3 regions of the Mesorhizobium sp. M0904 genome follow, and region 1 is predicted to be linked to each of the others. Evidence: predicted binding sites of a transcription regulator. Region 1 holds the regulator's gene; each other region holds the start of a gene.

Region 1 (8,054 bases):
GGAGATTTATTTTTGGCGCGGCGAAGTTGTGAGGCGATCACCCGGACATCTGTGGCCGCCCCGACGAAATTCAGGGGATCTGAAGATTGAACCCCTATTTGGATCATCTGCCTGTCCTCGTCGTCAGCTTCGCCAACCATTATCGTACGTCCACCCACTTTGCGATACCGGCGAATAAAGGCGGCTTGGTGCGTATCGATCAACCGATCTACCTCGGCGCCTTCCAGGAGTTGTGTCTGTTTGCCTATGAATGCGGCTTGGGCGCGGGCCTCTTCTGCCTGTTGTTTTAAAATGTCTCGATTGAGTTCGAACTCCCTCCTCGTCAGCCGCAGTTCCTGCCGTTGCAGAGCAAGCTCTTGTGACTGGACCATGGTGGCCACGAACAACCAAAGAAAGGCAAGTGGAGCGCAGATCCCTGCGACAAAATCGCCGAATGTGTTTAGCGCGAGGCTGGCCTTGTTGATTGGCAAAAGGCTATCCGGCCCGCTATTGCCTAGGATCGAGCCCAATGCCGTGAAATAAACTGCGGTTGCCGCAAACCCGAATACCACCCACCCAGATCGTGCCGATTTCTCGGTCTCTTCCTTTTCGGTCATCCGCTCCCTCTCTAATATCGACTGCCGCTTATAATCAAATCTCGCGCGGCTGTCCCCTTGCCGCCAGCCAGGCTGTAGAGCAGTTGAACCTCTTCGATGCTGTTGGCCCGGAAGGCCGCGCGGATCTCCGGCACGTCGTTGATTGACAGACAGTCTGGTCGCGATTGCCTCGAACTGGTCACCGCCGAAAAGCTCCTTGGCGTAGTCGCCGTCGCTGCCGAAATAGGGCGGGTCAAGCTAGAACAGGGTTTCGGCCGGTCGTAGCAGTCGATGAAGGCGGACCAGCCAAGCTGCTCGACTAAGACGCCAGCGAGCCGGTCATGGAGGTCAGCTAAGAGGGCTGTCGTCAGGTTGAAACCGGCCGATGAAGTCGGGCCGAGAGCCCGGCGGGCTACCCTGCCGAACGCGAGGCGCGGTGAAGATAAAGGAAGCGACCCAGGCGGGCGTAGGAAGCGAATGTTGTTGCGCGGACTTTCGCGCGTTGCGCGTTCATGTAGCATAGGAGGTCGAGGGCGCAAGGGGCAGACCCGATGGCTGTGCGAGGCCGTGGTGCGGGCGAGGGCGAGGACGTTGGCAGCGGCGTCAGCGAACGCTTGCTGTTTGCCGCTCCCCCGCCTGTCCTGCCGGCACCGGCATTGCTACCCGCTCCGCGCTTCGATGCTCCGTCGCTGCCGGCCAGCGACCCAGCAACGGTTCTCGTGCCCGCGGGCGAGCCCATCGTACGCCTGCCCAGGCGTTTCCGCCTCTCGTCACCGTCCCGTATCCGCAACAGCGTAACCTCGGCGGCCGGCCTGGAACTCGACCGTGGCATCGCCTTCCTGCTGGTGCCGGTGTTCCTCGCATGCGGGGTGGTCGTGTATTTCGCGATGGCGGTGGAGCCGGCCTTTCCACAGCCGATCGCACTCGTGCTCCTCGCGGCCCTTTGTGCCGTCGTCTCGCGCTCTTGGCCCAGAGCCCGCCTGTGCTTCATGGTGGCGTTGTTCTGCGTGCTTGGCGTGCTTGCCGCCAAGTTCGAGACCTGGCGTGTCGGGACGCATGTGCTCGGTTCTGAAATCTCGACGCGGCTGACGGGTCGCGTCGTATCGTACGAACCCATGGCTAGCGGCCGCATCCGGCTGACAATCGATGTGATCTCAACCGCCAGGCCGACGCTGCGCTACATGCCGGAACGGGTCCGCGTTTCGGCGATGAAGATACCGGATGAGCTGGCCGCCGGTTCCGAGATCACCGGCTATGTGCGGCTGCTGCCGCCGACCGGCCCGGTGCGGCCCGACAGCTATGATTTCTCCTTCGACAGCTATTTCGCCGGTATCGGCGGCAGCGGCTTTTTTCTCGGCAATCCGAAAGTCGTGTCGTCGAGCAGCATGCCGCTTGCCGCGCGGCTTTCTTCCGCGATCGAAGACGCGCGCGAATCCATCGCCGACCATATCCGCAGCCGCATCGGCGGCGCCGAGGGCGAGATTGCTGCTGCGCTGATCGTCGGCGTGCGCGCAGGCATTCCCGAGGAGATCAACGAAGCGATGCGGCGTACAGGCATTTATCACATCATCTCTATCTCGGGGCTGCATATGGCGTTGGTCGCCGGCACCATCATGGCGCTGCTACGCGGCGCCTTTGCGCTGTTTCCCGATTTCTCATCGCGACGGCCGGTCAAGAAATATGCCGCGGCCGCCGCGCTTTTTTCGATTGCGGCCTACCTCGTCTTTTCCGGCATTGTGGTAGCGGCCGAACGCAGCTTCATCATGCTGGCGGTGATGCTTATCGCCGTGCTGTTCGACCGGGCCGCGCTCACCATGCGCAACCTGGCGATCTCGGCCATCGCGGTCATTCTGGTGTCGCCACACGAGGTGGTCGGTCCGAGCTTCCAGATGTCCTTCGCCGCGACGGCGGCCCTTGTCGGCGCCTATGCCGGCTGGTCCGACTACCGCGCCGGCAGGGCCACCACGCCGCCGCCGCGGCGGTCGCCGCTACGCCTCGCCACGCGAAAGGTCCTGCTGGGCATGGGCGGCCTGGCGATGACCTCGATCATTGCAGGGAGCGCCACGGCGCTTTTCGCCCTATGGCATTTCCAGCGCGTGGCGCCGCTCAGCCTGTTCGCCAATCTGGCCATCATGCCCATCGTCTCACTGGTCGTCATGCCCTTCGCCGTGCTCAGCGCGCTGGCGATGCCGTTCGGCGCGGATGGGCCTTTCCTATACGTGATGGGCAAAGGGCTGACGGCGATGATCGCCCTGTCCGGGTGGATCTCCGAGCGCTCGCCAATCGATGCGGTGGGGCTGATTTCGCTGAGATCCGTCCTTTTGGTGACGATCGCCCTCGTCGTTGCCAGCATGGCGACGACCTGGTTGCGGCTCGCGGCAATTCCTTTTGCGCTCGCCGGCTTGCTAACGACAACCCAGACGCGCGTACCCGACGTATTGATCTCGGAGGACGCACGGCTGGTCGCGCTGCCGATCGGCAGCGGTGAGCTCGCGGTCAACCGGGCACGCCCGAATGAGTTCACCATCGACAACTGGAAACGCGCGCTCACATCAGAGGCTATCGTCGCGCCGGAAACACCTGGAAAGAACGATCCGCAATTCGACATTGCCGATCCGGCCGACCTACCGCCGGGCATGCCGTTCATTTGCACGGACGGTCTCTGCCTCGCCAGGCATCCATCCGGCGCGATCATTGCGCAAGCCAAGGACCGCGATACCGCACGGCCAGCCTGCGCCTTCGCCAGCTTGATCGTCATCGACGACGCCACCGCCCATAATCCCTGCTACTACGACCGGCTGGTCCTCGTCGTCACCAAACGGCAACTGGCGCGCGCGGGAAGTGCGGCCGTCTATTTCGATCCACAAGCGGCAACACGCGCCGAAATCCGCTTCGCCGTCGAAAAATCATACCGGCCCTGGCACGTGCAGCGGAAATTTTCACGCGCGGCGCGCGGCCTGCCGCCATACCGGGCCGACAATCCAAAAGCCGGCACCAAGGGCGCAACTCAGTAGCGGCGGATCAGCCCAACGAGCTTGCCCTGCACCTTGACCCTGTCTGGTCCAAAGATGCGCGTCTCGTAGGCCGGATTGGCGGCCTCCAGGGCGATCGAGGCGCCCTTGCGGCGGAACCGCTTCAGCGTCGCTTCCTCCTCGTCGACCAGGGCCACCACGATCTCACCGGGGCTCGCCGTATCGGCGTTGCGGATGATCACCGTGTCGCCGTCGAAAATGCCAGCCTCGATCATCGAATCGCCTTTGACCTCGAGCGCATAATGCTCGCCGCCCATGATCATATCCGGCGGCACCGAAATCGAATGCGTCTGGTGCTGGATAGCATCGATCGGCACACCAGCGGCGATGCGGCCCATTACCGGGATCGAAACGGCGGCGACGACATCGTCGTCATTGCCGGCTGCAGGGACGCGCGACGATGTCGGCTTTCCCTGCCGAGGGGCACCTTGCCCAAGACTGCCCTGGATGACACTCGGCGAGAACTTGCGTGCCGCATTGAGGCCGGGGGCGATCGAGTCAGGCAGGCGTAGCACCTCCAGTGCACGGGCCCGGTTGGGCAAACGGCGAATGAAGCCGCGCTCCTCCAGCGCCGTAATCAGTCGGTGGATTCCGGATTTGGAAGCCAGGTCGAGCGCTTCCTTCATCTCGTCGAAGGAAGGTGGGATACCGCTTTCCTTCAACCTTTCGTGGATGAACATAAGCAGTTCGTGTTGTTTGCGTGTCAGCATAGCGACCCCCAACAGAATCAGAAAACAAACCCAGAACAGACACTATCTGTTCCAGTTGTGTTCCGCAACTGTTTAAAGTTTAATGAATGCGTTAAGGCTCGGGAAACAAACGACGTCCCCTACCGGCGTACCGTATTTTCGCCGCCGCGAGCCTCATCGCCTTGATTCTGCTTTCGTTTGCGCCGTTCTCGCCTCCTAGAAGGCGGCACTGGCATCGGCCGTCGGTCGGCAAAGGGCACGGAAGTGAACCCCTATCGACTGTGCGGTTTGGTCAATGCGCCGTGAACGAAACGAACTCAAAACGCCAACCTCGGGCTAACTCCAGGTTTCCACCGCCTGGTCAGGCTGCTTCTCGCCGGTGGAGCCTTGCTACGCGCAACCAGGTAATGGAAGAACAGAAGAACAGTTGATGCGTGTCCGGCGTTGCGTTGGATTTTTTGGGGGAGCAGGCAAATCATGACGGGAATTCCCGATCTCGTGGCCGTAAAGGCGATGGATGCCGCGGATCCGCTGGGCGCGATGCGCGACCGCTTTGTCTTGCCGCAAGGAGTGATCTATCTCGACGGCAATTCGCTAGGAGCTGCTTCACGGCCCGCTTTCGATGAATTGTACAAGGCCGCGACCGAAGAATGGTCGCATGATCTCATCCGCGCATGGAACACGGCCGGCTGGTTCAACATGCCGCTTGAACTTGGCGACCAGCTCGGGCGCCTGATCGGTGCCGCGGTCGGCCAGACGGTGGTCTGCGATACGACGTCGGTCAACATCTACAAGCTGCTGCACGCCGCCATGGCCATGCGACCGGAGCGGCAGGTCATCGTCGCCGAGGGCGATAGTTTTCCGACAGAACTCTACATGGCTGAGGGTGTGGTTTCGACGCGAAAAGATGCGCTGCTGCGCCTCTCGGCGGTCGACGCGCCGACCATCGAGGAGCTGATCGACGATCGCACCGCCGTGGTGCTGGTCAACCACGTCAACTACAAATCGGGCGAACTGCGCGACATGCCGGCGCTGACGCGCAGGGCCCAGGAAGCCGGGGCGATGATCGTCTGGGATCTCTGCCACACCGCCGGCGCGATGCCAGTCGAGCTCGACAAAGCCAACGCCGATTTTGCCGTTGGCTGCACCTACAAATATCTGAATGGCGGACCGGGCGCGCCTGCCTTCATCTATGCGGCTGAGCGGCATCTTGCCGACATCCAGCAGCCGCTCACCGGCTGGTGGGGCCATGCACGGCCCTTCGCCTTCGAGCCAGGCTATGCGGCCGGCACCGGCATCCGCCGGTTTCTGTGCGGCACCCAGCCGATCCTTTCGATGCGCACGCTGAAGGGCGCGCTCGACATCTGGGACGATGTCGACATGACTGCGGTGCGCAAGAAGAGCATCGCACTGGCCGATCTGTTCATCGAGCTTGTCGAGGCAAAGTGCGGCACTTACGACCTCACGCTCGAAAGCACGCGCGATGGAGAAAAACGCGGCAGCCAGATTTCATTCATGCATGAGCATGGCTATCAGATCATGCGCGCGCTGATCGAACGTGGCGTGATCGGCGATTTTCGCGCGCCATCGACCATGCGCTTCGGCTTCACCCCGCTCTATGTCGGCTATGCCGATGTTTGGCAGGCCGTCGAAGTGCTTGAGGAGATCCTGCGCACCGGTGCGTGGAAGGATGCGCGCTTCGCCATCAAGGCGGCTGTCACTTGAGATTGATGCGAGAGCTGGAATCGTGAGGCTGGCGACGACGCGCCGCGCGATGCTCGCGGCCAGGTTGCAAGGCCATATTGCCAGGGAGGGCGCAGGGTGTTCGAACGTCACATTGCCGATTGGGACAACGCCTATGCCAACGGCGCCAACATAGCCGGCAGCGATCGCTGGCCGGCGGCCTGGGTCGAGCCCGCGCAGGTTTTCCGCGACGCGCTTTCGACCGAGGGCAGGGCGCGGCTCGACCTGGCCTATGGCGACAACCCACGCAACCGGCTCGATCTTTTCCTGCCGGCCACCAAGCCGAAGGGGGTCGTGGTGTTCGTCCATGGCGGCTACTGGATGGCATTCGACAAGAGTTTCTGGTCACATCTTGCCGCGGGGGCTGTTGATCGCGGCTATGCAGTTGCCATGCCGTCCTACACGCTCTGTCCGCAGATACGCATTGGCAGCATCGTCAAAGAAGTCGGCGCGGCGATAGGCAAGGCGGCGGCGATGGTCGCAGGGCCGCTGATGCTGACCGGGCACTCGGCCGGCGGCCATCTTGTTAGCCGGATGGTTACCAGGACGACGCCGCTGGCGCCCGAAGTGGTCCGGCGCGTTCGTCACGTGGTGTCGATCTCGGGGGTGCATGATTTGCGCCCGATCATGCGCACCGGCATGAACGAGACGCTGGCGATCGATAAGGCCGAGGCGCAGGCCGAAAGTCCGGTGCTGCTGCGCCCGATGGACAAGGCCCGCCTGACCTGTTGGGCCGGCGGCGGCGAGCGAGCCGAATTCCTGCGCCAGAGCGCGTTGCTGGCCAACATCTGGATCGGCCTGGGTGCCGCGACCAGCTCCGTGGTCGAGCCTGACCGGCATCATTTCAACATCATCGACGGTTTGGCCGATCCAGACCATCCGCTGACCCGGACCTTGATCTCGGAGTGAGGCAGGTTCAGCGTAGCATCAGCACGTCGCAGGGGGAGCCCGCCGCCGCAGCAGGCGCGAACGGCGCGCGGACGATCAGCCCGTTGGCATCGGCCAGCATTTTCAGCATCGAGGAGTCCTGGATGCCGAACGGCGTCGCCACGAGCGCACCGGCATCGTCTGTGACAACAGCCCGCACATAATCTTGCCTGAGATCGTTGGCCGGCATGGCAGCACCGAGCCCTGCCCGACGGATATCCTGCTGAAAGGCGCGGCCGCCGAGCCGGGCCAGCAGCGGCTTCAGGAAGAGCTGAGCACACACCAGACTCGCCACGGGATTGCCGGGCAGGCCGATGCAGCGAATGTCGCCCAGCCGCCCGAACATCAGCGGCTTGCCCGGTCGCATGGCGATCTTCCAGAAATCGAGCGTCATGCCTTGCCCGGTCAGCACGTCATGGACGAAGTCGTGGTCGCCGACCGAGGCACCGCCCAGCGTGACGATGACGTTCGCGCCAGCCTTCACGGCCTTTTCAACCAATGCCGCGATCGCCTCCCTGCGGTCCGGCGCGATACCGAGGTCGAGCGCCAGCGCACCGACCGACTGTGCGGCGGCAGCGACACCATAGGCGTTGGAGGAGATGATCTGGTCAGGGCCAAGCTCGCTGCCCGGCGGCAGCAATTCGTCGCCGGTGGCGATGATGGCGACCAGCGGCCGTTTGACCACGCCGACCTCGGGGTGGTTGGCCGATGCCGCCAGCGACAAGGCGGCCGAATCGAGCAGGCGGCCTTTGGGCAGCAGGACATCGCCCTTGGCGAAATCGAGCCCAAGGCGGCGGATGTTGCGTCCCTGCACCGTCGGCTCTGTCACTTCGACCTTGCCGCCGCCGAGGTCGCGGACGTTCTCCTGGATAACGATAGTGTCGGTGCCTGCGGGAAGCGGCGCGCCGGTAAAGATGCGCACGGCCTGCCGCTGCTGCACCGTTCCGGCAAAGCCGCGTCCGGCCGGCGCCATGCCGATCACCGAAAGGCTTGCCGGTAGGGACGCGATGTCGGCCGCCCGCACGGCATAGCCGTCCATGGCGGAGGCGTTGAACGGCGGCTGGGTGCGGAGCGCCACAACCGGCTCC
Region 2 (8,054 bases), on a different contig from region 1:
AGGGCACATTTGTGGTGCATGCCAGGCGAACTTACCGGCTGGGGGGCCTGATTCCGCCGGTAGCGACATCGATGGTTATGCTGCCGGAAATCCGAACGTCGGTATCGCCGATCTTGAACGTGCCGTTGCCGCTGCTTGGAACCGCGTCGTCGGGCTCAGGCTGCGGCCCTGGCTCGGCGATGCGATAGTCGCTGGTCACGCCGGGCAGGGCGCCCTTTTGCGAAGACGTCGAATTATCTTGGGCAAATGCCATGTCCACCAGCATGTTCGTGCCGGCCACAGTAGCGATAGCAAGGCACAACAGGCTGGATGAACGGCTGGCGGTCATCGCCGGACTATAGTGCCGTGATGGCGGCAAGACCAGACCGATGGCGCTGAAATTGCGGGCGCTCAATCGCGTCGGTTGCGTCCGCCGGCCCTGCTCGTTCATGCGGCCTGCTTGCGGGTGTCGAAAACATGGTCGACGAGTCCCCAATCCTTGGCCTCCTGGGCGGTCATGAAAAAGTCGCGGTCGAGCGTGCGTTCCACTTCTTCGTAGGTGCGGCCGCAATGATGGGCGTAAAGATCGGTCATGCGCCGCTTGGTGCGAAGGATGCCCTCGGCATGGCGCTGGATATCGGAGGCTTGGCCTTGGAAACCGCCGAGAGGCTGATGCAGCACGATGCTGGTGTTGGGTAGCGCGATACGCCGCCCTGGCGTGCCCGCCATCAGGAGAAACGAGGCCATCGAGGCGGCGAAGCCCATACAAACGGTGGAGACCGGGCAGCTGATATACTGCATCGTATCGTAGATGGCGAAACCGCTGGTCACCACGCCACCCGGCGAGTTGATGTAGAGCGAGACCTCCTTGTCGGGATTGTCGGATTCCAGCGACAGAAGCTGGGCGCAGACCAGCGCCGAGGTGCCGTCGTCGATCGGCCCGTTGATGAAGACGATGCGCTCGCGCAGCAGCCGCGAAAATATATCGAAGGCACGTTCGCCGCGACTCGACTGCTCGATCACCATCGGCACCAAATTGGCAAGGCCGCTCATCGTTATCTCCTTTGACTGTCGTCGTTCAGGCCGCGCGCATAAAGAGGCGCGCGGTGTTTGCGGCGATCTGCTTGTACTTGGGAGTACGCGCTTCAAACGAAAGTCGGCAACCGGCGCCTGCCATGGCGATCTCCGGCACTGCTGCCCGAGCAAAACCATCATGGACGATGCGCAGATGCGTGCCGCCGGAAACGGTGCGGTCGAGCGTAAAGGTGACGATGCTATCCACTGGCCTATCGTTCATTGGGCTTTCCACCGGGCTGCCGGGCGGCACCCGCGTATCGCCGGGCGCCGGCCGCTCCCGCCAGGAATAGCGCAGCAGCCGTCCGGGATCCGCGTCGAGGATTTCGCACTCGATCGGCGCATCCGGCGCTTTAAAGGCAAAGCGGTTGCCGACCTTTGGTTCAATGTCGTTTGGCATCATCCAGGCCGCGAGCAGGTCCGGCACTGTCAGCGCCCGCCACACTTTTTCCGGCGGCTCGGGCAGCTCGCACTCGAACTCGATCTTGTCTGCCGCCATTTCCGCGCGTTCTTTGCCTCGGCTGGTCATTGGTCCATGTCCTTCAAAACCGTCTTGAGCCTTTCGATGCGCTCTGGCCAGAACGCGCGGTAGCGTTCGATCCAGCCGAGCAGCGGCGCAAGCCCGTTCGGATCGGCGCGATAATAGGCATTGCGGCCGGCCCGGCGTTCGACCACGAGGCCGGCACCTCGCAGCACCGCGAGATGCTGCGATACTGCCGGCTGCGAAACCGGCATGCCATTGCGGAGTTCCGATACCGTCATCTCGCCGTCGGCGAGCCGCTCATAGACGGCGCGACGCGTTGGATCGGCCAGTGCCCGAAAAATCTCTGCTTCGATCATTCCAGAAGCATAAGTCGATACTTATCGGTTTGGCAAGTCGCGTTTTTAAGACAGGCAGTGTTTTTTGCGACGGGCGAGATTTTACAAACGCGTCGGAAGCCAGCGTCTCACCATGTCTGGCGATCCGTTAAACGTTGCCTCAAAAACTGGTGACGCGAGCACGGCATGGATATGAAGCAGTTCGGAGCCGACGTTTCGGAAGCCATGTTGCCTGTGCGCGGCAACAACAAGCGACTGTCCGGCAGTCAAGACGAGATGCTCGTCATCGATCCACATCTCGGCCCTGCCAGCGATGACGGTAAGCACTTCCTCGACCGGGTGCCAATGTGTCGGGGCGCCAACCGCGGGTTCGACCCATTGTTCAAATATGCAAAGTTGAGTTGCGCCGTTGCAGGCCGAGACATGCATGCGGGTCTTTACTCCCGTCCGCCATTCTTCTTGCGGCTGATCGTCATGCTCGACCATCTTCATTGAGTTCGCCTCGATCTCAGGGTTCGTGGAAAATTCGGCGCCAAGACCCTACTTGTTACTGACATCTATTGACAGTGCAGGACCTTTAAACTAGAACGAAAAGAGAACAAAAACCTTGTGGGAAAAGGCAGCCACGGCAGGCAGGGATTGTCCATAGCCTGTAAGGTGGAGCGACAAGGAATTTGGTTTCGGATGAGCGCGGAGAAGTGTCATGGCGGGTAGCGTCAACAAGGTCATTCTGGTGGGCAACCTCGGGGCGGACCCTGAAATCCGCCGCCTGAATTCGGGTGACCCGGTCGTCAATATCCGCATCGCGACGTCGGAAAGCTGGCGCGACAAGACATCTGGAGAGCGCAAGGAAAAGACCGAGTGGCACAATGTCGTGATTTTCAACGACCAGATCGCCAAGGTGGCCGAGCAGTATCTGAAGAAAGGCATGAAGGTCTATGTCGAGGGCCAGCTGCAGACGCGCAAATGGCAGGACCAGACCGGCAATGACCGCTATACGACTGAAATCGTGTTGCAGAAATTCCGCGGCGAGCTGCAGATGCTCGACGCACGGGGCGAGGGCGGCGGCCAGGTCGGCAACTATGCCGGTGGCGGTGCGAGCCGCGGTTCCGATTTCGGCCAGTCCGGCCCGGGCGAAAGTTTCAATCGGGGTGGCGCCAACAAGGGCGGCGGCGGTGGTTCATCGCGCGAGCTGGACGACGAAATCCCGTTCTGATTTCTCGGGGCGGACTGCCCTTGCGGCGACAAGCGCCAGCACCTTGGCCACGAAATGGCGTCCCGAAAATCTGTCTTGGATTTTCGGGACGTTGTGCGTTTGAGCGGTGAAAGGACGTATCAAGTGAAAGCAAGGGTCAAATGGGTGGAGGAGCGCACTTTTGTTGGCGAGTCCGCCAGTGGGCACAAGCTGGTGCTAGGCACGGCGTTCGGGCTGGAGGGCAAGACGCCGGGGCCGAGCCCAATGGAACTGGTGCTGATCGGCACCGGAGGCTGCTCGGCCTATGACGTGGTCCATATCCTCGAAAAGGGGCGCGAGGCGGTCGAAGATTGCGTGGTCGAACTCGATGCCGACCGTGCAGAAGCCGATCCCAGGGTGTTCACCCGCATTCACATGCATTTTGTCGTCAAGGGCCGGGCGCTGTCACACGACAAGGTGAAGCGGGCGATCGGGCTTTCGATCGAGAAATACTGCTCGGCCTCGGCAATGATGGCCAAGACTGCCGAGATTACCCATGACTTCGAAGTCATTGAAACGACAGCGAAGTAGGGCAGTTCCTAGGTCGCCATCAGCGCCTTGATGCCGTCGGCGACGAACTGTATGGCGAGCGCCGCCAGGATGACGCCGAGCAGCCGTGTCAGGATCGAACGGCCGGTTTGGCCGAGGATACGATCGATGCGCTCTGACAGCACGAACACCAGGTAGGTGATGACGAGGCAGATGGCGATGATGCCGACAAGGGCTGTCTGCGCGCCAAAACCCTGAAACGAGCTTGAGAGCAGGACGGTCGCCGAAATCGCGCCGGGACCCGCAATCAGCGGGATCGCCAGCGGAAAGGCGGCGATGTTGTGGATCATGTCCCTGGTGATGGCGACGTCGCCGATCTTCTCCTTACGGTCCTGCCGGCGCTCGAACACCATTTCGAAGGCGATGAAGAACAGCAGAAAGCCGCCGGCGACGCGGAAGGCCGGCAGGGTGATGCCGAAGACCGACAGGATCGACGCGCCGGCGATTGCGAACAATGCCATCACCAGGAAAGCGATGATCGAGGCGCGCACGGAGACCTGGTTGCGCTCCTCGCGGTTCATGCCGCGGGTCACGGCAAGGAAGAGCGGCGCCAGGCCGGGCGGATCGATCGTCACCAGTATGGTGACGAAGGCGTTGAACAGGCTGTCGAAGCTCGGCATGCTGACCCTCCCCGCCGGCAATGCCGGTTAACGGGATTGGTAGAGCAAAGCGAAGCCAGTGGAAACCGTGCGGATCAGGGGCTGGCGGTGCGGCGCGCCAGAAACTCGACTTCGAGACGCCAGGTGGCGCCGTCGTCAAACGAACGCTCGCCCAGCCAGCGGAAGGAATCTCCGGTGATCCGGGAAAAGCTCCAGCGTACCGAAGGGCCGGTGCCGTCTGCGCCTAATTGGACGATCGTGTCGCCTTCGACGCGGCCCAACTGGCGGCTGTAATACCGGTTGCGCGGGTCGCTCCAGAAGATGTGCCAGGCGTCGACGCCTGGGTCATAGACGCGCAACGTCGTGCCATAGAAGGTCCATTTGCCGAGCGAAGGGGAGGAACCAGCGTCACGAGCTGGCAGGATCCATACGTCCTGGATCGCGCGGCCTTCAAGGACCCAGCCGAAATGCACCTCGCCGCGCCCGGTCAGCACCTGACCGTCTTCGAGATGGCGCGTGGCGTCGAACGTCCAGGCGCCGACGAAGCGGCCGTAAAGGTTCAGTTTCTCGGCAAGGGCCGGTGTGGGCCCATCGCTGTGCAGGGCCTTGGCAAAGGAATTGGACATGGCTTCGCTCTCATCTTGTCAGGAGACCGGCAAGCATAGAGGCCGGCAGGGGTTCTGCGCTTGGGAAAAATTGCTATGTTTGGGCGATGACGACGAGCGCGCATAGGCTGGCGTCGGGCCGAGGCTGGCAGGTGTCGGATGTCATCTGCACCGCCAGCGCCGCCGACAGGCCATTCGAGGAGGAGCATCGGCATTTCTGCGTTGCTGCCGTAACCAGCGGCACCTTCCGCTATCGTGCCCGCCAAGGCACGGCGATGCTGGCGCCGGGCGCGCTCCTGCTCGGCAATCCCGGCACATGCTACGAGTGCGGGCACGAGCATGGCGCCGGCGACCGCTGCCTCTCCTTCCATTTCGGACCGGCCTGTATGGAGCGGATCGTCGCCGACGTGCCGGGCGCCAAGACGCTCGATTTCAGCACGCCGCGCCTGCCGCCCTTGCCGGCGCTGGTGCCGCTGCTCGCCGAAGCGGAGGCGGCGCGCGAGATGGCCGACACCGGCGCGTTCGAGGAACTCGCCCTGCGCATTGCCGGTGCCGCGGTAACAGCGGCTTGCAGCGCCACGGATCGGGGACGGACCCCGAGCCGCCGCGACCAGAAGCGTGTCGCCGAAGCGGTGCGGCGCATTGAAGTCGATGCCGACCGGCCGATCTCGCTTGCCGAACTCGCCGACGAGACCGCCACCAGCCCTTACCATTTCCTGCGCACCTTCCGGCACGTTGCCGGCATGACGCCCTACCAATTCCTGCTGAGAACGCGGCTGCACAGGGCAGCCGTGCGGCTGCGGACGTCAGATAACACAATTTCGGCGATCGCCTTTGCGGCGGGATTCAACGATCTATCAACCTTCAACCGCCGTTTCCGGCGGCTGATGGGCGAGGCGCCGGGTACTTATCGCGCCCGCCGGCGACGCCGGTGAAAGGGTGCCACGGCCATATCGTCGCAATTGGTGTATCCTTTTGAATTTGCCGCTAAAAACCACATTGGAAAACTGCCGCGATTGTTGGAGTTTCGGGCCGGCTTCCTATATAAGCACCAAGTGATTCCTGATTAGATTGTGATCCGATTTGACCGACCAGAAGACACCGCGCGGCGCCGACGGCGGCCCCACCGGCATCGAGCCGATATCCATCATCGAGGAGATGCAGCGCTCCTATCTCGATTACGCCATGAGCGTGATCGTCAGTCGCGCGCTGCCGGACGTGCGCGACGGCCTCAAGCCGGTGCATCGCCGCATCCTCTACGCCGCCTATGAGAGCGGCTATCACTGGAACCGTAAATATGTGAAATCGGCACGCCCGGTCGCCGACGTGATGGGTAAATACCATCCGCACGGCGACGCCTCTATCTACGACGCTTTGGTGCGCATGGCGCAGGACTGGTCGCTGCGCGTGCCGCTGATTGACGGGCAGGGCAATTTCGGCTCGATCGACGGCGATCCGCCGGCGGCGATGCGCTACACGGAATCGCGGCTGACCAAGGTCGCGCATGAGTTGCTGGAAGACATCGACAAGGACACCGTCGATTTCCAGGACACTTACGATGCGTCGGGCAGCGAACCGAAAGTCCTGCCGGCGCGCTTTCCGAACCTGCTGGTCAACGGCTCCGGCGGCATCGCCGTCGGCATGGCCACCAACATCCCGCCGCACAATCTGGGCGAGGTCTGCAACGGCGCCATTGCCCTCATCGACAATCCAGCGATCGATCTTCCGGCGCTGATGGAGATCATTCCGGGACCGGATTTCCCGACCGGCGGCATCGTGCTTGGCCGTTCCGGCATCTACAGCGCCTATTCGACCGGCCGCGGCTCCATCGTCATGCGCGGCCGCGTCAACATCGAGGCGCGCGGCAACGACCGTGAATCGATCGTCATCACCGAGGTTCCCTATCAGGTGAACAAAGCATCGATGATCGAGAAGATGGCCGAACTGGTGCGCGACAAGCGCATCGAGGGCATTTCCGACATTCGCGATGAGAGCGACCGCCAGGGTTACCGCGTCGTCATCGAACTGAAGCGCGACGCCGTCGCCGACGTCATCCTCAACCAGCTTTACCGCTTCACTCCGCTGCAGACGTCCTTCGGTGCCAACATGGTGGCGCTGAACGGCGGCAAGCCGGAATTGCTGACGCTCACCGACATGCTGAAGGCGTTCGTCGCCTTCCGCGAGGAGGTGATCAGCCGGCGCACGAAATTCCTGCTCCGCAAGGCGCGCGACCGCGCCCATGTGCTGGTCGGCCTTGCCATCGCTGTTGCCAATATCGATGAAGTCATCAAGCTGATCCGCAGCGCTCCGGACCCGCAGACGGCGCGCGAGCAGTTGATGGAGCGGCGCTGGCCTTCGGGCGACGTGGAATCGCTGATTCTTCTGATCGACGACCCGCGCCATCGCATCAACGAGGACGGTACCTACAATCTCTCCGAGGAGCAGGCGCGCGCCATCCTCGAACTGCGCCTGCAGCGCCTAACCGCGCTCGGCCGCGACGAGATCGCCGACGAGCTGAACACGATCGGCGACGAGATCAAGGACTACCTGGACATCCTGTCGTCCCGCGCCCGCGTCCAGCAGATCGTCAAGGACGAGCTCATCGCCGTGCGCGACGAGTTCGGCACGCCGCGCCGCACCGAGCTCGCCGAGGGCGGGGCGGACATGGAAGACGAGGACCTGATCCAGCGCGAGGACATGGTCGTCACGGTCAGCCATTCCGGCTACATCAAGCGCGTGCCGCTGTCGCTCTACCGGGCGCAGCGCCGCGGCGGCAAGGGCCGCTCCGGCATGTCGACCAAGGAAGAGGATTTCGTCACCCGGCTGTTCGTCGCCAACACGCACACGCCGGTGCTGTTCTTCTCCTCGCGTGGCATCGTCTACAAGGAAAAGGTCTGGCGCCTGCCGATCGGCAACCCGCAATCGCGCGGCAAGGCGTTGATCAATATGCTGCCGCTCGAACAGGGCGAGCGCATCACCACGATCATGCCGCTGCCGGAGGATGAGACGAGCTGGGGCGAGCTCGACGTCATGTTTGCCACCACGCGCGGCACCGTGCGTCGCAACAAGCTGTCGGACTTCGTCCAGGTCAACCGCAACGGCAAGATCGCCATGAAGCTGGACGAGGAAGGCGACGAGATCCTCGGCGTCGAGACCTGCACCGATAATGACGACGTGCTTTTGACGGCAAGTTCC
Region 3 (8,054 bases), on a different contig from region 1:
CCTGATGTCGGCGAGCGTCAATTTTAAGGGCTTCTTGACCAGGCCTCCGATCTCCATCGACCATGTCTTCTCGTCGATCGTTGGTCGGTTGAAATGCGAGATGCTGAAGAACTTGTCGTTTGGCGTTATCCAGCTATCCAAATCCTCCCAGACAAGCTGTTTCTGGATACCTACCGGATCGGGATTTTCGGTCGGCTGATCCAGCCATGGAATAACTTCCTCGCTCGGCCGTGTTGGAAAAGCGTAAGCCCGACGCGAGGTATAGAGAGCAGCAATTGCGGCAAGAGCCGCGCTTCCTTGAACAAGAAGTTCTCTGCGCTGAAAATCAGGCATGTTGTTTACCTCCCAGTTGATCCGGAACGGGCTGCAACGTGCCTTAGGCCGTAGCCTGATCACGGATAGGCGACACAATGTGAAGTCTGCCCATTCGGAAGTATCCGGATGGCTCAGACAATCACCGACGCAAGTCAGGCATGTGAAGCGTTGGACGAAACTCTGGCTCGCGTTTCGCATGCCAAGAGTGCGCCTTTGAGAAGGACGTGTCCACAACTTGGACGGGACATGATGATGATTGACATTCCATGCCGATTTTCGGTCCTGCCAAATCGTTGCTGCTCGGATCGCTGCCGAACGCCCGCTTCTGGGTCATTTCGGGACCTTCGTAGGTTCTCGTCGAACCGGTGTTTCCTGCCGGCCAGTGGGTTGGTCGGGCGGCCGGCATCGCCCTGGTCGCCTGGGGCGGCGCAACGCTTTGGTCTGACGACCAGGGCTGCCTCGAATGTCGCATTTGCAGGAAACGATCCCTCCTGACGCAAAGTGCATCGCACCGCCCAGCCAGGCCGGCTCACAACGCGTCGGGGCGGACCGGCGGTGACGTCAAGCTTACGCAGGCATTCAGGCGTCGAGGAACTTTGAATCCTGGCGTCCGTTTATCCGAATGTCGGGTATGAAGGGCTCCGCCAATGAATGTCAGCGATGAAAGGACTGTATCGCTTTGGGCGGCAACCGAAGTCGCGCCTGAGGCGGTTCCGCTCGAGCGGAGTGAACAGGTCGATGTCGTGGTCGTCGGATCTGGCATTGCCGGACTGTCGGTCGCCTACGAACTGGCCGTCGCCGGACAAAAGGTGGCGGTGCTCGATCGCGGCCGGATCGGAAGGGGCATGACGGCACGCACCACCGCGCATCTGTCATCGATCTGCGACGACTATTTTTCGGAACTGATCAAATTGCGCGGCGAGGAACTGGCGCGGATTTACTACCAAAGCCAGTCGGCGGCTATCGACCGTGTCCAATCGATCCAGGAAGCAGAGGGTATCGCGTGTGATTTCCGCCGCCTCGACGGCTTTCTGTTTCCGGCGTCAGGCAGAAGGGAATCCGTCATCGAGCGCGAACTGGGCGCCGCTCTGAAGATTGGTGTCGACGTCGAGAAAACCGCAGGCGTGTCGTTTGCAGGCTTTTCGGATACGCCCGTCCTTCGCTACGCCAATCAGGCGACATTTCACCCCCTCAAATATCTCCGCGGGCTGGCTGCGGGCATTCGCGCGCGCGGCGGCATGCTTTATGCGGAGACCATCGTCGACAAGGTCGCGGAGACCGACGGCGGCGTCCGCGTAAGCACGGTCTCGGGCTTTACCGTGTCTGCCAGATCGGCCGTTGTCGCCACTAATTCGCCGATCAACGATCGGGTCGCGCTCCACACCAAGCAAGCGCCGTATCGGACCTACGCGATGTCGTTCGAGATCGCGCGCGACGTTTTGCCGGATGCACTCTATTGGGACACGCTGGATCCCTATCACTACGTTCGCCTGCAGCCTGGTGAAGGCAAAACCGACTTTCTGATCGTCGGTGGTGAGGACCACAAGACAGGGCAGGCCGACGATGCCGACAACCGCTTCGCGGCCCTGGCGGACTGGATCAAAAAATTGGTGCCCGATATCGGCGCGGAAACCAATCGATGGTCCGGGCAGGTGATGGAGACTGTCGACCATGCCGGGTTCATCGGCCGCAATCCCGGCAACCGGCATGTCTTCGTGGTCACCGGCGATTCCGGTCAGGGCATCACCCATGGGGTTGTTGCCGGCCAATTGGTTTCCGACCTGATCCTGAAGGGGGAAAGCCCTTGGCGGGAACTTTACGAACCCTCCCGCAAGACGGCACGCGCGATCGGCGACTATTTGGTGGAGAATGCGACAGCGATCAGGAGTTTTGCCGAGTATGTCGCGCCTGGCGAAATCGATTCCGCCGATAAGCTGCGGCCGGGAGAGGGCGCTATCGTGCGCGAAGGGCTTACCAAAGTCGCGGCTTTTCGCGATGAGGACGGCACGCTCCACAAGCGCTCGGCCGCATGTACTCATGTCGGTTGCCATGTCCATTGGAACTCATTGGAACGCTGCTGGGACTGCCCCTGCCACGGCTCGCATTTTGCCGTCGACGGCACGGCTTTGAACGGGCCGGCCGTATCGCCCCTGGCTCCTGTCGGATAATTCTTCTTTTTTTCGCCGCCGCCGCGCAACTCACAATTCCTTCTCGGCCAGCTCCCGAAATGCGTCGGGAACCGACCGCTGTAGTCCGAGCGCGACCGAGGCGTAGCCGACCGCCTCCCAGCCGAAGCGGTCGCGGATCTTGTCGATGGCGCGATCAGCGGTCCAGCGCGCCGCGCCCTTCCGGGTACCGGGGCGGCGGCGGTCGTCGTCGAGCCCGAGCGGCAGTTCCAGTTGCAGGCCGGCATGCTGCTCCAGATGCGATACGGCGATCGCCAGCAGCGAGATGGTCTTTTCGTGCGGATGATCGATGAGCACCTTGCGGACCAGCGCCTCGGCGATCTCGGCCAGCATGGCGGTTGCCGATATCGGCTGATCGAGCGTGATCGAGCGCGTCACCGAGCGCAAATCGGCAAAGCGGACGCGAACCGTCACCGTGCGGCCGGGCCGGGATTTCGCCCGCAGCCTTGTGGCGACCCTGTCGGCCAGATGCAGCAGGGCGGGGACGAAGACCTGCTCGTCGGCCGGTTTTCGGCCGAGCGCCGATTGCGCGCCGGCCGAGCGCGCCCGGCGCTGCGTCTCAAGCTTGCGCGGATCGCGGTTCCACGCCAGCGCATTCAGTTTCTCTCCCGCCGCCGGCCCGAGCAGGCGCTCCAGCGCACCACTGTTGGTCTTCGCCAACTCGCCGATGGTGTCGACGCCGATACCGGCCAGCCGCTCCCTGGTGACCGGGCCGACACCCCACATCAGCTCGACCGGCAGGTGGTGCAGGAACTCCAGCTCGTGGCGCGGATCGACCACCACCAGCCCGTCCGGCTTTGCGACCTGTGAGGCGATCTTGGCCAGATGCTTGGTGCGGGCCACGCCGACCGAGATCGGCAAGCCGAGCTCGGCCCGCACGCGGCGGCGTATCTTGCCGGCGATCTCAGCCGGCGAGCCGAAGAGGTGGGTGCAGCCGGCGACGTCGGCAAAGGCCTCGTCGATCGAAATCCGCTCGACCACCGGCGTGAAGTCGCCGAGCACCTTGATTGCCGCATCGCCCAGCCGCTGATAGTCCTTGAAATGGCCGCCGACGAAAATGAGTTGCGGGCAGAGTTCCCGCGCCCGCCGTCCCGGCATACCGCCGCGCACGCCGAACGCCTTGGCTTCATAGGATGCGGCAAGCACGACCCCGCCGCCGACGGCAATCGGCTTGCCGCGCAAGGCCGGGTCGAGCAATTGTTCGACCGAGGCATAGAAGGCATCCAGATCCGCGTGGAGGATGTTGGCTTCCATCCGGCCCGTTCGCCCGCGGCCACTCGAACGCCGCATTGTCTCGCGTTATGATAGGAACATAAAGAGAACATTGCGGGTGAATTGTCAAGCAGCGCGGAGGCCGCCGCCGCAACCTACAGCGCCATCTTGTAGCCGAGATGACTGGCGGTGAAACCGAGGCGCTCGTAAAAATCGTGCGCCTCCCGTCGACCTTTGTCCGTGGTGAGTTGGACGAAGCTGCAATTGCGCGAACGGCACGTTTCAATCGCCCATTCGACCATCAGTTTGCCGACGCCGCGCGAGCGCCATTGCCGGGCGACGCGAACGCCTTCGATCTGGCCGCGCCAGGCACCCTTCCTGGAGATACCCGGAAGGAAGGTGAGTTGCAGGGTCCCGACCACTTGCCCGGCCTCGACAGCCACGGCCAGCAACTGGTTGGGATCGGCATCGATTGCGCTGAAGGCATCGAGATAGGGTGGCGCAAGCGGCGTGGATGGGTCTTCCCGGTCTGCACCGAGCACATCGTCGGCAAGCATTGCAACGATCGCCGGCAGGTCGGGCGCCTGCGCGGCACGGAATTCGATCTCGCTCATCGCCTGGACATACGGCGTAGATTTGGCGTTCGCAATATCCGTTTTGACCCGCAAGGGAGGTCCGCGCCTTCAGGCGGTCTCAAACGCCCAGAGGCGCTGGCCGTAGCGGCGGAAGAAGCGGGCGAAGAGGCGCTGCTGTCTGGCACGGGCGAGGTCGGCGGCGCGCCTTTCCTGCCGCCAGCGCGGCATGTTGCGGAACATCGACAGGAAGCGGGCGGCGTCCTCGAGTGCCTCCTCGGCTGTCTGCGCCGGGCGGATCGCCGCCAGGAACAGAACGCGGCTCGGCTTCATCTGGTCAATCGCCGCCTTGCGCTGGCGATGGCCCTGGCGTGCCTTGCGGATGCCGTCCTGGCGGATGGCCGCGAAAGCGGCAAGCATGGCCGGGCTGTCGCCGCTATAGCCGCAGGCATGGGCGAACTGGGCTGGGTTCATCGTCGCTCCCTTGCTGCCGGCCGGCTGCGGTTCCGTGGCTCGCGCCGAGTCCAGTCCGCATGATATATAAGCATAACTCAAATAATCGAACAAGCGAAACTTTAACTCTGATGTAAGCGGAACCGACTCGACTCCGCCCCGAAAACCGATAATGATATGGAACAAAGCAGGAACAATGGGGATGGACTATGGCATTAGCGGGCAAGGAAGCGACGATCGCCGATGTCGTCTCGATTGCCGTCGAGTGCATCGATTGCGGCCGTAACAGGTGGTGGAAGCCGGCCGAGCTCAAGCGGCATGGGGTGAGGCCGGAGACACCGCTATCAGCACTTTCGGGGCGCCTCATCTGCAAGGCCTGCCGTGCCGATGGCCTGCCGGGCGCCGCCGTTTCGATCCAGGCCGCCTTCATCGACGACCGGCAACGGGTGCGCGCCGAGGCGCGCCTGCTCAACGGTCGAGAGCCGGAGCAGTCGAGGCGGGCTTGAGGGGGGAACTTCCTTCTCCCCTTGTGGGAGAAGGTGGCCGAGCGAAGCTCGGTCGGATGAGGGGTGTTGGACGGATCGCTACTAGGAAGACGTAAGGCTCTAAAAATCGTTCCGTATTTTTGACGCCGAGTTTCTTCCAGCCCTCATCCGGCTCGGCGCTGTGCGCCGATCCACCTTCTCCCACAAGGGGAGAAGGGAAAGCGGTCCGTCAATACCCCAGCAGTTCCTTGAGCGGGATGACGCGGAAGACGTTCTTGATGGCATAGCGGTTGAAGGTCAGGGTCTTGGGCGGATTGTACTGTTCGACGATCAACTCGGCGGCGGTGCGCTTGACCAGCTTCTTGATGAAGGCCTTGCCGTTTTGCTCGTTCTCCTCGGGCAGCGTCTCGATCACCACATGATCGCCGGGCACGGCGTCGCGGCCGCCACAATAGATCATCTCGCCGGGCTCGTAGCGCGGCACCATCGAATCGCTCAGCACGTGCAGCGCAAACACGTTGCGCAGATGCCGGATCCCCGGCGGCCGCTGGACATAGCCGGCCGGCTGGCCGTTGAAGGTGAAGTCGCCATCGTCGCCGCCGACGGCGGTGCCGAGAAGCTGGATATCCATCGGCCCGGCGGGCAGGGGGCCGGGATCGGTGACGATCTCCGCATCGGCAACCGGCCCGGCATCTTCGAGGAAGACGACCTCGCCCTTGCCGAGCGCCACCGGGTCGACGCGCAGGAAGGCGGCGGTCTTCAAAAGGTTCTCGGTCTTGGGCAGGTTGCGCCCGGTCTCCCAATTGCCGACGGCAGCGACGTCGGTGTCGTTGTGCTCGGCAATGTGACGCATCACCAGGCCGCGCTGCTTGCGCGCCCGGCGGATCGCCGCTCCGACCTTGATCGACAGTGCAGTTTTCGCCATGGCTCCCATCTGAGACATAAGATTCGGTTTCGTCTATGCAAGAATCGCTTGCAATATGATTTGAGTTATGCTCTTATGAGGGCATGCACAAGTCGCTTCACCAGCTTTCGGTCCTTAAATCCGCCGTTCAGCGCGCCGGCGGCGCTGGCCTGGAGGCGGTAGCGCAAACGATCGCCAAGGCCATGCATGTGCCAACCCTTTCCCCTTCGTCGCGGCTGTCCTCCTCCCCGGCCGGGACGATGCCCGAGGCTCGCGCCTCGGTTCCGGCAGCGCAAGCGGCCGGAACGGCCGGAGCCGTTCCCCTCACGGCTCCGGCCACGAATTACCCGTCGACCGGCAACGCGGATGCCGCGGTTTCCTGGATCCGTACCGAAGATGGCACGGTCATCGCCTTCGACAAGCGGACGGGCAAGGCAGTGTCCGGCGCAACAAGGCAGGCGACCGAGATGAAGCTCGACCGCAGCAGACCACGAGAAGGCTGACCGCCTTTCCAGCCTGAGGCGGGCGAAGCCGGCGCCGCACACACAACCACCCTTGCAGGGAATAAAACATCATGGCCGCCCGCTATTCCGCCTCTGAATTGGAACAAATCGAGAACTTATTGATGAGCGGGCTGTCGGCCGCGAAGATCGCCACCCGGTTGACCGCGCTGGGCGGCCGCCCGGCCTCGCGCGCGGCCATCATCGGCATCGTCCACCGCACCGCCCGTTTGCGCACCATCGGCCTTGCCAGATCCAAGGGCCGGTGTGGCGGACGCTCGGGCGGCCGGCTCGGAGATTCGGCGCCTGAGCCATCAAATGCCGCAAGCCAAGCGGAGGCCGATCCGAAGGCCGAGCCACGCTGCCGCCCCGCCAGGCTGTCGGCCAGGCTGTCGGCCAGGCTGGCGCCGCCGGCCTGGCAGCCGGGTCCGGCTCGGATCACCGGGTCCGATGGCGAGCGGCTCGAAATGCCGGCGCCGCGCCCGATCGCCGCCGGCGGCCGCCAGCCACATTTCGCCGCCATGCGCTTCATCGATTGCCTTTTCGACCGTTGCCGCGCGCCGCTCGACACGACGCTGCAGGACGATGCCGAAAACGATGCCACCGGCAGTCGCCCCGGTTTGGACATGCTGTGCTGCGGGCTGCGCACAAAGCCTTCGAAAAGTTACTGCGCCTATCACGCGGCGCGCTTCCTGCGCACGCTGCCGGCCGAAACGATTTGAGCCCAGTGGATGACGGAAATTCGCCAGAGCCCGACGACAAAAAACCAGGAGGACCGAGCCGATGAGCAGCAAAATCGCCCAGAAGACCAAAGCCAGGCCGACGCGATTGCCGAAGGGCGAGGCCGAGCAGGTGCGCATCCGGAAGGAGATCGGCCATGATTTCGCGCTGAAAGACGACAGGTTCGGCCGCAAGCGGCTGGCCAAAGGAACACAGGAGGCGGCGCGCCTCTATGAGGTCTCCAATGACGGCCACACTGCGACCGGCGGCATCGTGCGGGTGCGCAATGTCGACCCGCTGAGCGGCCTCACCTCGCTGTCGCGCCAGCAGCGCGAGGCGGGGATGCGCTACCGCCAGGATTTCCGCAGTTCGTCGGAGGCAACCGCCAAGCCGATGGCTTGGGCCGAGCGTGTCGACGGCGGCCGCACCGGCAGCGGCGTCGCAGAACACATCCTGTCCGCCGGCCGCGACCATGCCGAGGCCACCAGGGCGCTTGTCCATTGGGAGATCGCCGGCATCGTGCAAAAGGTCTGCTGTGCCGACGCAACGGTCAAGAGCCTGGCCGAACAGGCGGGCGAACCGCGCGACGTGGTGGTGAAACTACTCAAGATCGGGCTCGACATATTGGCCGTGCATTACGGCATGATGCTGATGCGCAAGCCGAGATGAGGAGCCCCGCCGATCCGGCCGGCACTACCGGCCGGATC

Evidence for each region. The regulator LexA, encoded in region 1, represses DNA repair genes until DNA is damaged. The targets are predictions, from matches to a motif close to TGTTCNNNNTGTGTTCNG.
Region 2: a site for LexA is predicted at 2,456-2,473, ahead of NKH80_RS16435 (single-stranded DNA-binding protein). Genes of this name have one in related genera too.
Region 3: a site for LexA is predicted at 3,808-3,825, ahead of dinB (DNA polymerase IV). Genes of this name have one in related genera too.

What each region holds. Positions count from the first base shown of each region.
Region 1 is NZ_JAMYOC010000008.1:194,004-202,057, reverse strand. It holds gene NKH80_RS11330 (hypothetical protein) at 1-596, opposite strand, end outside; gene NKH80_RS11325 (ComEC/Rec2 family competence protein) at 1,127-3,589, shown strand; gene lexA (transcriptional repressor LexA) at 3,583-4,317, opposite strand; gene kynU (kynureninase) at 4,774-6,021, shown strand; gene NKH80_RS11310 (hormone-sensitive lipase) at 6,118-6,948, shown strand; gene NKH80_RS11305 (molybdopterin molybdotransferase MoeA) at 6,956-8,054, opposite strand, start outside.
Region 2 is NZ_JAMYOC010000014.1:64,229-72,282, reverse strand. It holds gene NKH80_RS16460 (hypothetical protein) at 32-328, opposite strand; gene NKH80_RS16455 (ATP-dependent Clp protease proteolytic subunit) at 427-1,032, opposite strand; gene NKH80_RS16450 (SRPBCC family protein) at 1,058-1,582, opposite strand; gene NKH80_RS16445 (ArsR/SmtB family transcription factor) at 1,579-1,893, opposite strand; gene NKH80_RS16440 (cupin domain-containing protein) at 1,975-2,301, opposite strand; gene NKH80_RS16435 (single-stranded DNA-binding protein) at 2,576-3,088, shown strand; gene NKH80_RS16430 (OsmC family protein) at 3,212-3,637, shown strand; gene NKH80_RS16425 (MarC family protein) at 3,646-4,275, opposite strand; gene NKH80_RS16420 (hypothetical protein) at 4,350-4,880, opposite strand; gene NKH80_RS16415 (helix-turn-helix transcriptional regulator) at 4,967-5,794, shown strand; gene gyrA (DNA gyrase subunit A) at 5,943-8,054, shown strand, end outside.
Region 3 is NZ_JAMYOC010000002.1:53,233-61,286, reverse strand. It holds gene NKH80_RS02765 (sulfite oxidase) at 1-333, opposite strand, end outside; gene NKH80_RS02760 (FAD-dependent oxidoreductase) at 963-2,483, shown strand; gene dinB (DNA polymerase IV) at 2,514-3,755, opposite strand; gene NKH80_RS02750 (GNAT family N-acetyltransferase) at 3,869-4,327, opposite strand; gene NKH80_RS02745 (hypothetical protein) at 4,397-4,759, opposite strand; gene NKH80_RS02740 (hypothetical protein) at 4,948-5,244, shown strand; gene NKH80_RS02735 (XRE family transcriptional regulator) at 5,453-6,157, opposite strand; gene NKH80_RS02730 (hypothetical protein) at 6,232-6,630, shown strand; gene NKH80_RS02725 (GcrA cell cycle regulator) at 6,753-7,349, shown strand; gene NKH80_RS02720 (DUF6456 domain-containing protein) at 7,411-8,016, shown strand.